3 regions of the Acidovorax sp. JHL-3 genome follow, and region 1 is predicted to be linked to each of the others. Evidence: predicted binding sites of a transcription regulator. Region 1 holds the regulator's gene; each other region holds the start of a gene.
What was found. Region 1 encodes NrdR, which represses ribonucleotide reductase genes. Its sites were predicted from a motif close to CACNANATNTNGTG; they were not measured.

Region 2: the regulator NrdR is predicted to act here: its motif matches at 1,682-1,695, upstream of K226_RS0104045 (ribonucleoside triphosphate reductase).
Region 3: the regulator NrdR is predicted to act here: its motif matches at 1,842-1,855, upstream of K226_RS0100115 (ribonucleoside-diphosphate reductase subunit alpha).

Annotation. Positions count from the first base shown of each region.
Region 1 covers NZ_JAFU01000001.1:2,063,615-2,067,772, forward strand. The annotation lists gene K226_RS0109720 (bifunctional metallophosphatase/5'-nucleotidase) at 1-1,223, shown strand, start outside; gene nrdR (transcriptional regulator NrdR) at 1,430-1,879, opposite strand; gene glyA (serine hydroxymethyltransferase) at 1,897-3,141, opposite strand; ZMP/ZTP riboswitch at 3,177-3,329, opposite strand; gene K226_RS18855 (lytic transglycosylase domain-containing protein) at 3,383-4,158, opposite strand, start outside.
Region 2 covers NZ_JAFU01000001.1:884,670-888,827, forward strand. The annotation lists gene K226_RS19270 (diguanylate cyclase domain-containing protein) at 1-1,320, shown strand, start outside; gene K226_RS0104045 (ribonucleoside triphosphate reductase) at 1,726-3,744, shown strand; gene nrdD (anaerobic ribonucleoside-triphosphate reductase) at 3,934-4,110, shown strand.
Region 3 covers NZ_JAFU01000001.1:23,027-27,184, forward strand. The annotation lists gene K226_RS0100105 (sigma-54 dependent transcriptional regulator) at 1-966, shown strand, start outside; gene ampD (1,6-anhydro-N-acetylmuramyl-L-alanine amidase AmpD) at 950-1,570, shown strand; gene K226_RS0100115 (ribonucleoside-diphosphate reductase subunit alpha) at 1,950-4,158, shown strand, end outside.

The DNA of each region.
Region 1 (4,158 bases):
GGTTTCACGATGGGGGCGCCACGATTACCTTGGGGTTCATCGGTCTCACGCTTAAGGCCACCCCCACCATGGTGTCGCCCGCTGGCGTAGTCGGGCTGCGGTTCGAGGACGAGGCCGCCACTGCCAACGCGCTGGTGCCGCAGTTGCGCGCCCAGGGCGCCGATGTCATCGTGGTGGTGATCCACGAGGGCGGAGGCACCGCGGCCGGCATCACCGAGACCAGTTGCGCGGGGCTCAGCGGCGACATCGTGCCCATCCTTGAGCGGCTGGACCCGGCGATCGACGTAGTGGTGTCGGGCCACACCCATCGGGCCTATGTGTGCGACTACGCCAGCGTGAACCCGCAGCGCCCATTTCTGCTGACCAGCGCGGGCCTGTATGGCACGCTGGTGACCGACATTGCCCTGCGCGTGGACACCCGCACACGCCGCGTGGTGCGCAAGGCGGCGCGCCAGGTCATCGTGCAGGGCGAAGGGTTCACGGGCCCGCAGGGCCGTGTGGACACGAGCGCCGTTGTGCCCGTGTTTCCCGTCGACACCGGCGTGCAGCAGTTGGTGGCCACTTACCATGCGGCGGCCGTGCCGCTGGCCCAGCGGCCCGTGGGGCAGGTCACCGCTGCCATCCTGCGGCAACCCGGCCCGTCGCTCGAATCGCCGCTGGGCAACCTGATTGCCGATGCCCAGCTGCATGCGACGCGCCTACCCGGGCAGGGCGGGGCGCAGATATCCTTCATGAACCCCGGCGGCGTGCGCGCCGACCTGGTGCCCGACGAGCAGGGGCTGGTGCGCTACGGGCAGTTGTTTGCCGTGCAACCCTTTGGCAACCACCTGGTCGTCAAGACCTTCACCGGGGCGCAGCTGCGTGCGGCGCTGGAGCAGCAGTTTGACAGTGGCACCAACACGCCCGAGCGGCCGCGCGTGCTGTCGGTGTCGGCGGGGTTTGGCTATTCCTACGACCTCTCGCGGCCCGCCGGTGCGCGCATCAGCCACATGGCGCTGCACGGCCAGCCACTGACCGATGAGGCCCGTGTGCGTGTCGCAATGAGCAACTACCTGGCGGGCGGTGGCGACAATTTCACGGTGTTTGCCCAAGTGCCGGACATGCTGGGCGGGGGCCAGGACCTGGACGCACTGGAGGCCTATTTCCGCGCCAGCAGCCCCTTGGCACCCCCGGCGACGAACCGCATCACCCGGAGTGCACAGGTCACCGGGTCCAACCAATAAGGCCAAAAAGTGCCCCTGGCGCTTATGCATCAAGCGCCAGTAGCTCTATTTTTGATAGTGATTGGTGGCGGGAGGCAGGTGAGCCGCATGGCCGCCGTGCGGCCTGCTGGCGCCACCATCGGGTCATGATCTGCTATTTAATTAATAGCTGTATGCGCTTGATAGATAAGCGCTTGAGGCTAAAAAAGCTTTAAATCAGACGCGGATTACTTGCCAACCTCATCGACCATTGCGCGGAAATCGTCGATGTCTTCGAAGCTGCGGTACACGCTGGCAAAGCGGATGTAAGCCACCTTGTCGAGCTTCTTGAGCTCGCGCATGACCAGCTCGCCTATGTGGCTGGAAAGCACTTCACGTTGCCCCATGTTGAGCAGCTTTTCCTCGATGCGCTCAATGGAGCTGTCGATCTGGGTGGTGCTGACGGGCCGCTTGCGCAGAGCCAGATTGAACGAGGCCAGCAACTTGCTGCGCTCGTATTCAATGCGGCGGCCGTCTTTTTTGACCACCACCGGGAAGTTCACCTCGGGGCGCTCGTAGGTGGTAAAGCGTTTTTCGCAGGCGCTGCACCGGCGCCGACGGCGAACAAAATCCCCCTCCTCAGACACCCGGGTTTCAACGACTTGCGTCTCTTGGTGGCTGCAGAAGGGGCACTTCATGGGGCAGTGCGCTGGGCTTAACCGTAAACAGGGAAACGGGCCGTCAACGCGTTGACCTTGGCACGCACGGCGGCGATGTTGGCCTCGTCGCGCGGGTTGTCCAGCACGTCGGCGATCAGGTGGGCCGTCATGCGCGCTTCTTCTTCCTTGAAACCGCGCGTGGTCATGGCGGGGGTGCCAATGCGCACGCCGCTGGTCACCATCGGCTTTTCAGGGTCGTTGGGGATGGCGTTCTTGTTGATGGTCATGTGAGCGGCGCCCAGCACGGCCTCGGCTTCCTTGCCGGTGATGCCCTTGGCGCGGAGGTCCACCAGCATCACGTGGCTTTGCGTGCCGCCGCTCACGATGCGCAGGCCGCGTGCGGTCAGCGTCTCGGCCACCACCTTGGCGTTCTTGGCCACTTGTTCCTGGTAGGCCTTGAACTCGGGCTGCAGCGCTTCCTTGAAAGCCACGGCCTTGGCCGCGATGACGTGCATCAGCGGGCCGCCCTGCAGGCCGGGGAAGATGGCGCTGTTGATGGCCTTTTCGTGCTGGGCCTTCATCAGGATGATGCCGCCACGGGGGCCGCGCAGGCTCTTGTGGGTGGTGGAAGTGACCACGTCAGCGTGCGGCACGGGGTTGGGGTAGACGCCGGCGGCAATCAGCCCGGCGTAGTGGGCCATGTCCACCATGAAGATGGCGCCGATTTCCTTGGCTATTCTTGCAAAGCGCTCGAAATCGATGTGCAGGCTGTAGGCCGAGGCACCGGCAATGATGAGCTTGGGCTTGTGTTCCCGTGCCTTGGCTTCCATCGCGTCGTAGTCAATGGCTTCCTGGGCGTTGAGTCCATAGGAGATGACGTTGAACCACTTGCCGGACATGTTCAGTGGCATGCCGTGTGTCAGGTGGCCGCCTTCGGCCAGGCTCATGCCCATGATAGTGTCGCCGGGCTTGAGGAATGCCAGGAATACCGCCTCGTTGGCGGATGCGCCGCAGTGGGGCTGCACGTTGGCGGCTTCGGCGCCGAAGATTTTCTTGACGCGGTCGATGGCCAGTTGCTCGGCCACGTCCACATGCTCGCAGCCACCGTAGTAGCGCTTGCCGGGGTAGCCTTCGGCGTATTTGTTGGTGAGTTGCGTGCCCTGAGCCCACATCACTGCGGGGGAGGCGTAGTTCTCGCTGGCGATGAGCTCAATGTGATGCTCTTGCCGGGCGTTTTCAGCCTGGATGGCGGCAAACAGCTCGGGATCGGTTTGTTCGACAAGAATATTGCGGTTGTACATGATTGGCAGTCCTATGAACTTGTGTCCCTTGAAACAAGGGCTGCCCAGGCGAACGGCGGAACGCAGAAGGCCCTGAGCCTTTGCGGCACGCTCCCTAGTGGTTCACAAGAGGCATGCCCTTGCCGGTTTCCACGTCAGCGGCGGCACCTTGTGGGGAGCCACGCCTATCGCCAGTCGCGTACGCCTCTAGTGTAGCTGACCGGCGCCTCATCACTCGATGGGATGCCCGTTTTCAAAGACCTTAAAGCAGCGCGAGCTTGTCGCCTGCGGCTTCGGGGGCATCGGCGGGCGCGACAACCGGTACGGTGCGGGCCGGGGCCGGGGCCTGGGTCGACAGGGTGGCGGGCGGGTTCATGGGAGTGGATCGTCCGCCAGCGACCTGGCGCAGCCGGAAATGCTCGGCCAGCACCTTGGCGGTGTATCCGCCGTCATCGGGCAGATTGGCCGCGCCCACGTAATAGCGCAGCCCGCCTTCCACCGAACCAGCCCGGGCTATGCATTCCTGAAGCACCTTCACACCGACGCGCAGGTTGGTAACCGGATCGAACGCTGCAAAGTGACCGCCAAAATTTTCGTACTTGTCGGTGTGAACCCGCGTCATCACCTGCATCAGGCCCTGAGCGCCCACGGAGCTCTGGGCAAAGGGGTTGAAGCTGGATTCGATGGCCATGATGGCCAGGATCAGGGTCGGATCGATCTTGGTGCGTGCGCCGGTTTCATAAGCTTCAGCCACCAGTGCGCTCAGGGGTTCTGGCGCAACGCGGTATTTCTTGCTCAGCCAGTAAGCCACCGCAGCCTGCTCTTTTGGCAGATCCTTGGGGTTGCTGGCAGTGGCGCGTTCGATGGCACCCAGCTCCACTGGCATTTCCAGCAGGGCCACCTGACGTGACTGCAGCCAGTCCATCAGATGCGCCTCGCCTGCCTGGCGCAGGTCGGGGCGGGCCGTAAGGGTCAAAACAACAAAGGCAACGGCCAGCCCGATGAGGGCAAAACTGTTGTGGGTGATTTCAAGGAAAC
Region 2 (4,158 bases), 1.2 Mb from region 1:
GGGAGCCAGCTGATCCACGACCGCGAGGAATGGATCCGCATCACCCGGCAAGACTTTGCCCAGGTGCCCGGCCGCATCCGCATCGAGATGCTCGACATCGCGCTGCAGGACCTGGCCGACAGCGTGGTGGTCGCCACCGCCTTCTTTCACATCCACCTGCCCAGCGGCGGCGATTATTTTTCGACCAAGGTGGTGCGGCTCACGCTGGTCTTTCGCCGCGAGGGCGACGACTGGATGATCGTGCACTGCAGCTATTCCGTTCCCTACCACAGCACGCAGGACGGCGAGGTCTTCCCGCTCCACAGCCTGCAGGAGCAAAACAGCGCCCTGCAGGCCCTGGTGGCCGAACGCACCCAGGCGCTGCACGACAGCCAGGCCCTGTACCGCCTGCTCACCGAAGATGCGCAGGATGTGCTGTGGCGCACCGACGCCCGGCTCATCGTCACCTACATCAGCCCGGCGGACGAACGCCTGCGCGGCTTTCGGGCCGACGAGGTGGTGGGGCGCCATGTGTTTGAGATGTTCACCGAAGAAGGCGTCGCCGTGGTGAAAGCCATGATCCAGCGCCGCGCACAGGAAGAGGCATCCGGCACGCCTGTCGGGTTTCTGAACTTTCAGGTGCAGCACCGCTGCAAGGATGGCCGCCTGATCTGGGGCGAGGTCATGTCCAAGACCGATCGCAATGCTCAGGGCGAAATCATCGGCTACCACGGCATCACGCGCGAGATCACCGAGCGCAAGCGCCTGGAAGAGCAGGTGCGTCAGCTCGCCTTCCACGACCCGCTCACCCACCTGGCCAACCGCCGCCTGATGCTGGAGCACCTGGACCAGGCCATGTCGGCCAGCAAGCGCAGCCACCACCATGGGGCGCTGCTGTTTCTCGACCTCGACAACTTCAAGTCCCTCAACGACACCCACGGCCACAGCGTGGGCGACCTGCTGCTGATCGAAGTGGCCGAGCGTCTGAAGGCGTGCGTGCGTGAAGCCGACACCGTGGCGCGCTTTGGCGGTGACGAATTCGTGGTGCTGCTGTGCGAACTGGACACGCAACCGGCCGAAGCCAGCGAACAAGCCATCGCTGTCGCCGAAAAAATCCGCATCCGCCTGTCCGATCTTTATGTGCTGCAAGCCGCGCCATCCGGCCCCGCGACCGGGACCATCGAGCACCAATGCACCGCCAGCATCGGCGTGGCGATTTTCCGGGGGCGCGACGAGAGCCAAAGCAGTGTGATCGACAGGGCCGATGCGGCGATGTACCAGGCCAAAGAGGACGGGCGCAACCGGATCCGGTTGGCCCCATGTCCCGTCGAGGCGGGCTGATCCGCACCCACAGGTCCCCTCGCCCCCGGTGAGTGCGTGCGCCTGCGTGGCGGCGACGTCGATCGCCTGCGTGCCGATGAACCCCCGCCACCCGGCCCATGAACGCGTTGCCCAGCGGCGCCGCGACAAAGCCATCTGCCACTGCCGCCAGCGCGTGGCGGTGCAGCGGGCCGGCTTGGGCGAGCGGCTCTGGCGGTGGTGCCAGCACGCACGCAGAGGCAACCAAAAGCCCGCCGCGTATCGGGCGCAGATGGCTTACGCCCTGATCACCGTGTGCTGGTGTCGGGGCTTTTTTTACTTCTGCTGACAGCCGCATTTGTGCTGAATCAAACTACCTATAGTGTTTGATGGGTATCGTGAACACCATATGTAGTGTTTTAACCCCTTGCCAGATTGTGAGAACCCATGGCGTCCACCCTAGTCACCTTGCCCCGCGAGGTCGTTTTGCGCAGCGGTCAGCGCGTTCCTTTTGATGCGGAGCGCATCCGCGCCGCGCTGGCCAGTGCCGGGCAGGCGGCGGGTGAATATGGCGCCGAAGAAGCGGCGCTGCTCACCGCGCAGGTGACCAAGGTGCTGATCCACCGCTTTCATGGCGAGGCGCCCACGGTGGAACAGATCCAGGACGTGGCCGAGCAGACGCTGATCGCCGCCAACCACCTGGCCACCGCGCGCGCCTACATCGTCTACCGCGAGCAGCACGCCCAGCTCCGCGCTGACAAGCAGACGCTGGTAGACGTGGAAAGCTCCATCAACGAATACCTCACGCGCGCCGACTGGCGCGTGAATGCCAACGCCAACCAGGGCTATTCGCTCGGTGGCCTGATCCTCAACGTGGCGGGCAAGGTCACGGCCAATTACTGGCTGTCGCACGTCTACACGCCCGAGATCGGCGAGGCGCACCGCCATGGCGACATCCACATCCACGACCTCGACATGCTCAGCGGCTACTGCGCGGGCTGGTCGCTGCGCACGCTGCTGCATGAGGGGCTGAACGGCGTGCCCGGCAAGGTGGAGGCGGGACCGCCCAAGCACATGAGCTCGGCCGTGGGGCAGATCGTCAACTTTCTCGGCACGCTGCAAAACGAGTGGGCGGGTGCGCAGGCGTTCTCGTCGTTCGACACCTACATGGCGCCCTTCGTGCGCAAGGACGGCATGGACTACGCCGCCGTGCGCCAGTGCATCCAGGAGCTGGTCTACAACCTCAACGTACCCTCGCGCTGGGGCACGCAAACACCGTTCACCAACCTCACCTTCGACTGGACCTGCCCCGAAGACCTGCGCGAGCAGGTGCCCGTGATCGCAGGCCACGAAATGCCGTTTGCCTATGGCGACCTGCAGACCGAGATGGACCTCATCAACCGCGCCTACATCGACGTGATGACCACGGGCGATGCCAAGGGCCGCGTGTTCACCTTTCCCATCCCCACCTACAACATCACCAAGGATTTCCCGTGGGAGAGCGAGAACGCGCAGCTGCTGTTTGACATGACGGCCAAGTACGGTCTGCCGTATTTCCAGAACTTCATCAACTCCGAGCTGGAGCCGAACATGGTGCGCTCCATGTGCTGCCGCCTGCAGCTCGATTTGCGCGAGTTGCTCAAGCGCGGCAACGGCCTTTTTGGCAGCGCCGAGCAGACCGGCAGCCTGGGTGTGGTGACCATCAACTGCGCGCGCCTGGGCTACCAGCATGCGGGCGATGAAGCCGGCCTGTTCGCCGCGCTGGACCGCCTGATGGAACTGGGCAAGCAGAGCCTGGAGACCAAGCGCAAGCTCATCCAGCGCCTCATGGACCAGGGCCTGTTCCCCTATACCAAGAGGTATCTGGGCACCCTGCGCAACCACTTCAGCACACTGGGCGTGAACGGCATCAACGAGATGGTGCGCAACTTCACCCACGATGCGCACGACATCACCAGCGACTGGGGTCATGCGTTTGCCGTGCGCTTGCTCGACCATGTGCGCGAGCGCATGACGGCTTTTCAGGAAGAAACCGGCCACCTCTACAACCTGGAGGCCACGCCCGCCGAAGGCACCACCTACCGCTTCGCCAAAGAGGACAAAAAGCGCTGGCCCGCCATCCTGCAGGCCGGCACGGCAAGCCAGCCGTACTACACCAACTCGTCCCAACTGCCCGTGGGTTTTACCGACGACCCGTTCGAGGCCCTGCTGCGCCAGGAGGCGCTGCAATCCAAATACACCGGCGGCACCGTGCTGCACCTGTACATGGGCGAGCGCCTGTCCAGCGGCGCGGCTTGCCGCGATCTGGTCAGGCGCGCACTCACGCGCTTTCGCCTGCCGTACATCACCGTCACGCCCACGTTCTCGATCTGCCCCACGCACGGCTACCTGGCGGGCGAACACCCCTTCTGCCCGCGCTGCGACGAAGAGCGGCTGGCCGCCAAGCGGGCTGCACTGGCTGCGTGAGGGCGCAGGCTCTGGCGCGGCCAATGCAGGCCGATATTTAGAAGAAAAAGGCCCGTAGCCCTTATGTAATAAGCGCTAACAGCTATCGAAATAGGAGCATTCAAGACTCCCAACCCGTTGTATGCGTTCCCGCCGGACAGCGCCGTAATTTTGCAGCGTGTCCATTTTTCGACCCCAGGAGATACCACCATGAGCCATCTTTCGATCACCGAGCAAGCCGCCATTGACAACGTTCAACTCACCGACGCCGAGCGCCAGCCCTGCGAGGTCTGGACCCGCGTGATGGGCTACCACCGCCCCGTTTCCAGCTTCAACGTGGGCAAGCAGGGCGAGCACCACGAGCGCCAGTTTTTTGCCGAGAAGTGAACAACCCCCTGAGCGGCTGCGCCGCTTCCCCCTTCTCTCGCAAAGCTC
Region 3 (4,158 bases), 2.0 Mb from region 1:
ATCCACGGGGAGTCCGGAACCGGCAAGGAGCTGGTGGCCCAGGCGTTGCACGCCAGCAGTCAGCGGTCTGAAGGCCCGCTCATTGCCGTCAATTGCGGCGCCATCCCCGAAAACCTGCTGGAAGCCGAATTCTTTGGCGCCCGCAAAGGGTCGTACACCGGGGCCGGTCAGGACCGCGACGGCTATTTCCAGGCCGCACGCGGCGGCACACTGTTTCTCGACGAAATCGGCGATCTGCCCCTGGCAATGCAATCGAAGCTGCTTCGCGCCATTCAGGAGCGCAGCGTGCGGCCCCTGGGCTCGACCCAGGAGGAAACCGTGGACGTGCGGATCGTGAGCGCCACCCACCGCGACCTCGCGGCCGACGTGCTGTCGGGCCGGTTCCGCCAGGATCTGTATTACCGCCTGAACGTGATCGAAATCGTCATTCCTCCGCTGCGCGAGCGGAGAGAGGATCTGCCCGCGCTGTGCACGGCGTTGCTGGCCCGCATAGCGCAGGAATCGGGAATGAAGACACCGGCACTCACGGAGCAGGCGCTGAATGCCATTGCCAGCCACCCCCTGACCGGCAACGTGCGCGAGCTGGAGAACCTGCTGCACCGGGCCGTGGCACTGAGCGACGGGGATGAACTGCACGTGGAGTGCGCCACCTCTGCCGCCGATGCCTTTGGCGCCCGCCCATCATCCACCCAGCCAGTGGCCACAACAGCGCCCGTTGCCGACGCCGCGCCCGGCATGGCGGCAACCAGCGGACTGACACCGTGCACTTCACTGCCCAACGATCTTCAAGCCTGGCTGGACCAGCAGGAACGGGAGATCCTGGTGCGCGCGCTGCGCGAGGCCAACTTCAACCGGACAGCCACCGCGGCGCGGCTGGGAATCAGCCTGCGACAAATCCGTTACCGCATTGCCCGGTTGAACATCTCCGCCCCGAGCGACAACGACGCACATGACGACCTTGGCTGAAGGGCCACCCTCGCAAACCCGGTGGGACGCGGGCTGGCATCACGAGGCCCTCAGGCAACCTTCTCCCAATTTTGGCCCGCGCCCCAGTGGCGCTGCCGTGGATCTGATCGTGGTCCATTCCATCAGCCTTCCGCCGGGGAGCTATGGCAGCGGGTCGGTACAAAAACTGTTCGCCAACGCCCTGGACTGGGACGCGCACCCTTACTTTCAAAGCATCCGGGGACTGCAGGTGTCGGCGCACTTCTTCATAGAACGGGATGGCACCCTCTGGCAATTTGTGGACTGCGACGAGCGCGCCTGGCACGCAGGCCAGTCGAGTTACCGGGGGCGATCGCAGTGCAACGACGACTCGATTGGTGTCGAGCTGGAGGGGCTCGAAGGACAGATGTTTGAGCCGGTGCAATACGAGGTGCTGGCCAGACTGTGCGCCGACATCCGGGAGCGCTACCCCGTCACCCATGTGGCGGGGCACGAACACGTCGCACCGGGACGCAAGCAAGACCCCGGCCCCGGATTTGACTGGACAAGGCTTCAGCGCCTGCTCGCCTGGCCCCTCACGCAGTTTCCTGCGGAAACCCGAGGCATACCGGACCCGCACCGGTGACGCCTGCGACACCGCTGTAGCACGCAAACATCACCGTTTGTAACGCGCCCCCAGCGGTGCGAAAAAAACCCCGCGTCAACGCCCACGCGGCCTGGTCCAGAAAAACCGCCTGCGACGCCCGGTTTTGCTTGATTTCAGTCATCACATATCGGCTGCATGGGGCCTGCGGGATCATTCGATTTCCCGCTGCGCCGCACTGCAACAGCGCAACTCGGATTGTGACCCCTATCAAGGCGATACACTACAGGTAGTGTCTTGAATACTATCGACACACCATCTATAGTGTGCGACAGATTTTCGCCGTTACACACTGAAAACACCGCGACCGCTTTTCCCAGCCCGCCCGCCCATCCCGTACAGCCCACAGAAGAGGACACCCATGCAAGCTGCTTTGACCACCCCCGACAACCTCGCCGCCACGCCACAGGCGCTGCCATCCCACGCTCCCGCGACGGCCAATGTGCTGACCCACTACCAGATCATCCGGCGCAACGGCGCAGTGGTCCCGTTTGAGCCGCAAAAGATCGCCGTCGCCATGATGAAAGCCTTTCTGGCCGTGCACGGTACACAAGGCGCCGCATCGGCCAGCGTGCGTGAGGTGGTGGACATGCTGACCCAGAATGTGACCCGCGCGCTGATGCGCTCACGCCCCGGCGGCGGCACCTTTCACATTGAGGACGTGCAGGACCAGGTGGAACTGGGGCTGATGCGCAGCGGTCACCATGAAATTGCTCGGGCCTACGTGCTCTACCGCGAGCGCCGCACCCAGGAGCGCGCCCGACAAGCCGAAGAGCAAACCCCCGCAGCCCCCCAGTTGCATGTCATGGACGGCGGTGAGCGCGTGGCGTTGGACCTGGCCCGCCTGCAGTCGCTCATTGCATCGGCGTGCGTCGGCCTGGGATCAGACATCAGCGCCCAGCCCATCGTGGCGGAAACCATGCGCAACCTGTATGACGGTGTACCGATGGAAGAGGTCTACAAGGCGTCCATTCTTGCCGCACGCACACTCATCGAGAAGGATCCGGACTACACCTACGCCACAGCGCGCCTGTTGCTGCACACGATCGTGCGTGAGGTGCTGGGCCGCGAAGTCACTCAGGCCGAAATGGCGCAAAGCTATGTGGACTATTTCCCGCAGTTCATCAAGAAGGGTGTGGAGCACGAGCTGCTGGATGAACGTCTGCTGCAGTACGACCTGCAGCGCCTGGGCGCCGCCCTCAAGGCCGACCGCGACCTGCAATTTGATTACCTCGGCCTGCAAACCCTGTATGACCGCTACTTCCTGCACGTCAAGAAAACGCGCATCGAGCTGCCCCAGGCTTTCTTCATGCGCGTGGCCATGGGACTCTCGCTCAATGAGATCGACCGCGAAGCACGCGCCATCGAGTTCTATGAGATTCTTTCCAGCTTCGACTTCATGTCCAGCACGCCCACGCTGTTCAACAGCGGCACGCGGCGTTCGCAGTTGTCCAGCTGCTACCTCACAACAGTACCCGACGACCTCGATGGCATCTATGAGTCCATCAAGGAAAACGCCCTGCTGTCCAAGTTTGCTGGCGGCCTGGGCAACGACTGGACACGCGTGCGCGCGCTGGGCAGCCACATCAAGGGCACCAATGGCGAGTCGCAAGGGGTGGTGCCCTTCCTCAAAGTGGTCAACGACACGGCCGTGGCAGTGAACCAGGGCGGCAAGCGCAAAGGCGCCGTCTGCACCTACCTGGAAACCTGGCACCTCGATATCGAAGAGTTCCTGGAGCTGCGCAAGAACACCGGTGACGACCGCCGCCGCACGCACGACATGAATACCGCCAACTGGATTCCCGATCTGTTCATGCGCCGCGTGATGGAAAAGGGCACCTGGACGCTGTTCTCGCCGTCTGACGTGCCTGACCTGCACGACCTTTTTGGCGCAGCCTTTGAAAAGGCCTATGTCGCCTACGAAGAGGCGGCAGCGCGCGGCGAAATCAAGCCTGCCAAGACGGTACAGGCCACCGACCTGTGGCGCAAGATGCTGACCATGCTGTTCGAAACCGGCCACCCCTGGATCACGTTCAAGGATGCCTGCAACGTGCGTTCACCCCAGCAGCACGCCGGCGTGGTGCACTCGTCCAACCTGTGCACCGAAATCACGCTGAACACCAGCGACACCGAAACCGCCGTGTGCAACCTGGGTTCGGTCAATCTGCTGCAGCACATCAAGGACGGCAAACTCGACCACGACAAGCTCAAGAAGACCATCAAGGTGGCCATGCGCATGCTCGACAACGTGATCGACATCAACTACTACGCCGTCAAGAAGGCCAGGGAGTCCAACCTGCGCCACCGCCCGGTGGGCCTGGGGGTCATGGCCTTTCAGGACAGCCTGTACGAACTGCGCATTCCTTACGCTTCGCAAGAAGCCGTGGAATTTGCCGATCAATCGATGGAAGCCATCTGCTATTACGCCTACTGGGCTTCCAGTGATCTGGCCAGGGAGCGCGGTAAATATCACAGCTACAAAGGCTCGCTATGGGATCGCGGCATCCTGCCTTTGGACACGCTCGACATGCTGTCAACGGCCCGCGGCGGCTATGTGGAAGTGGATCGCT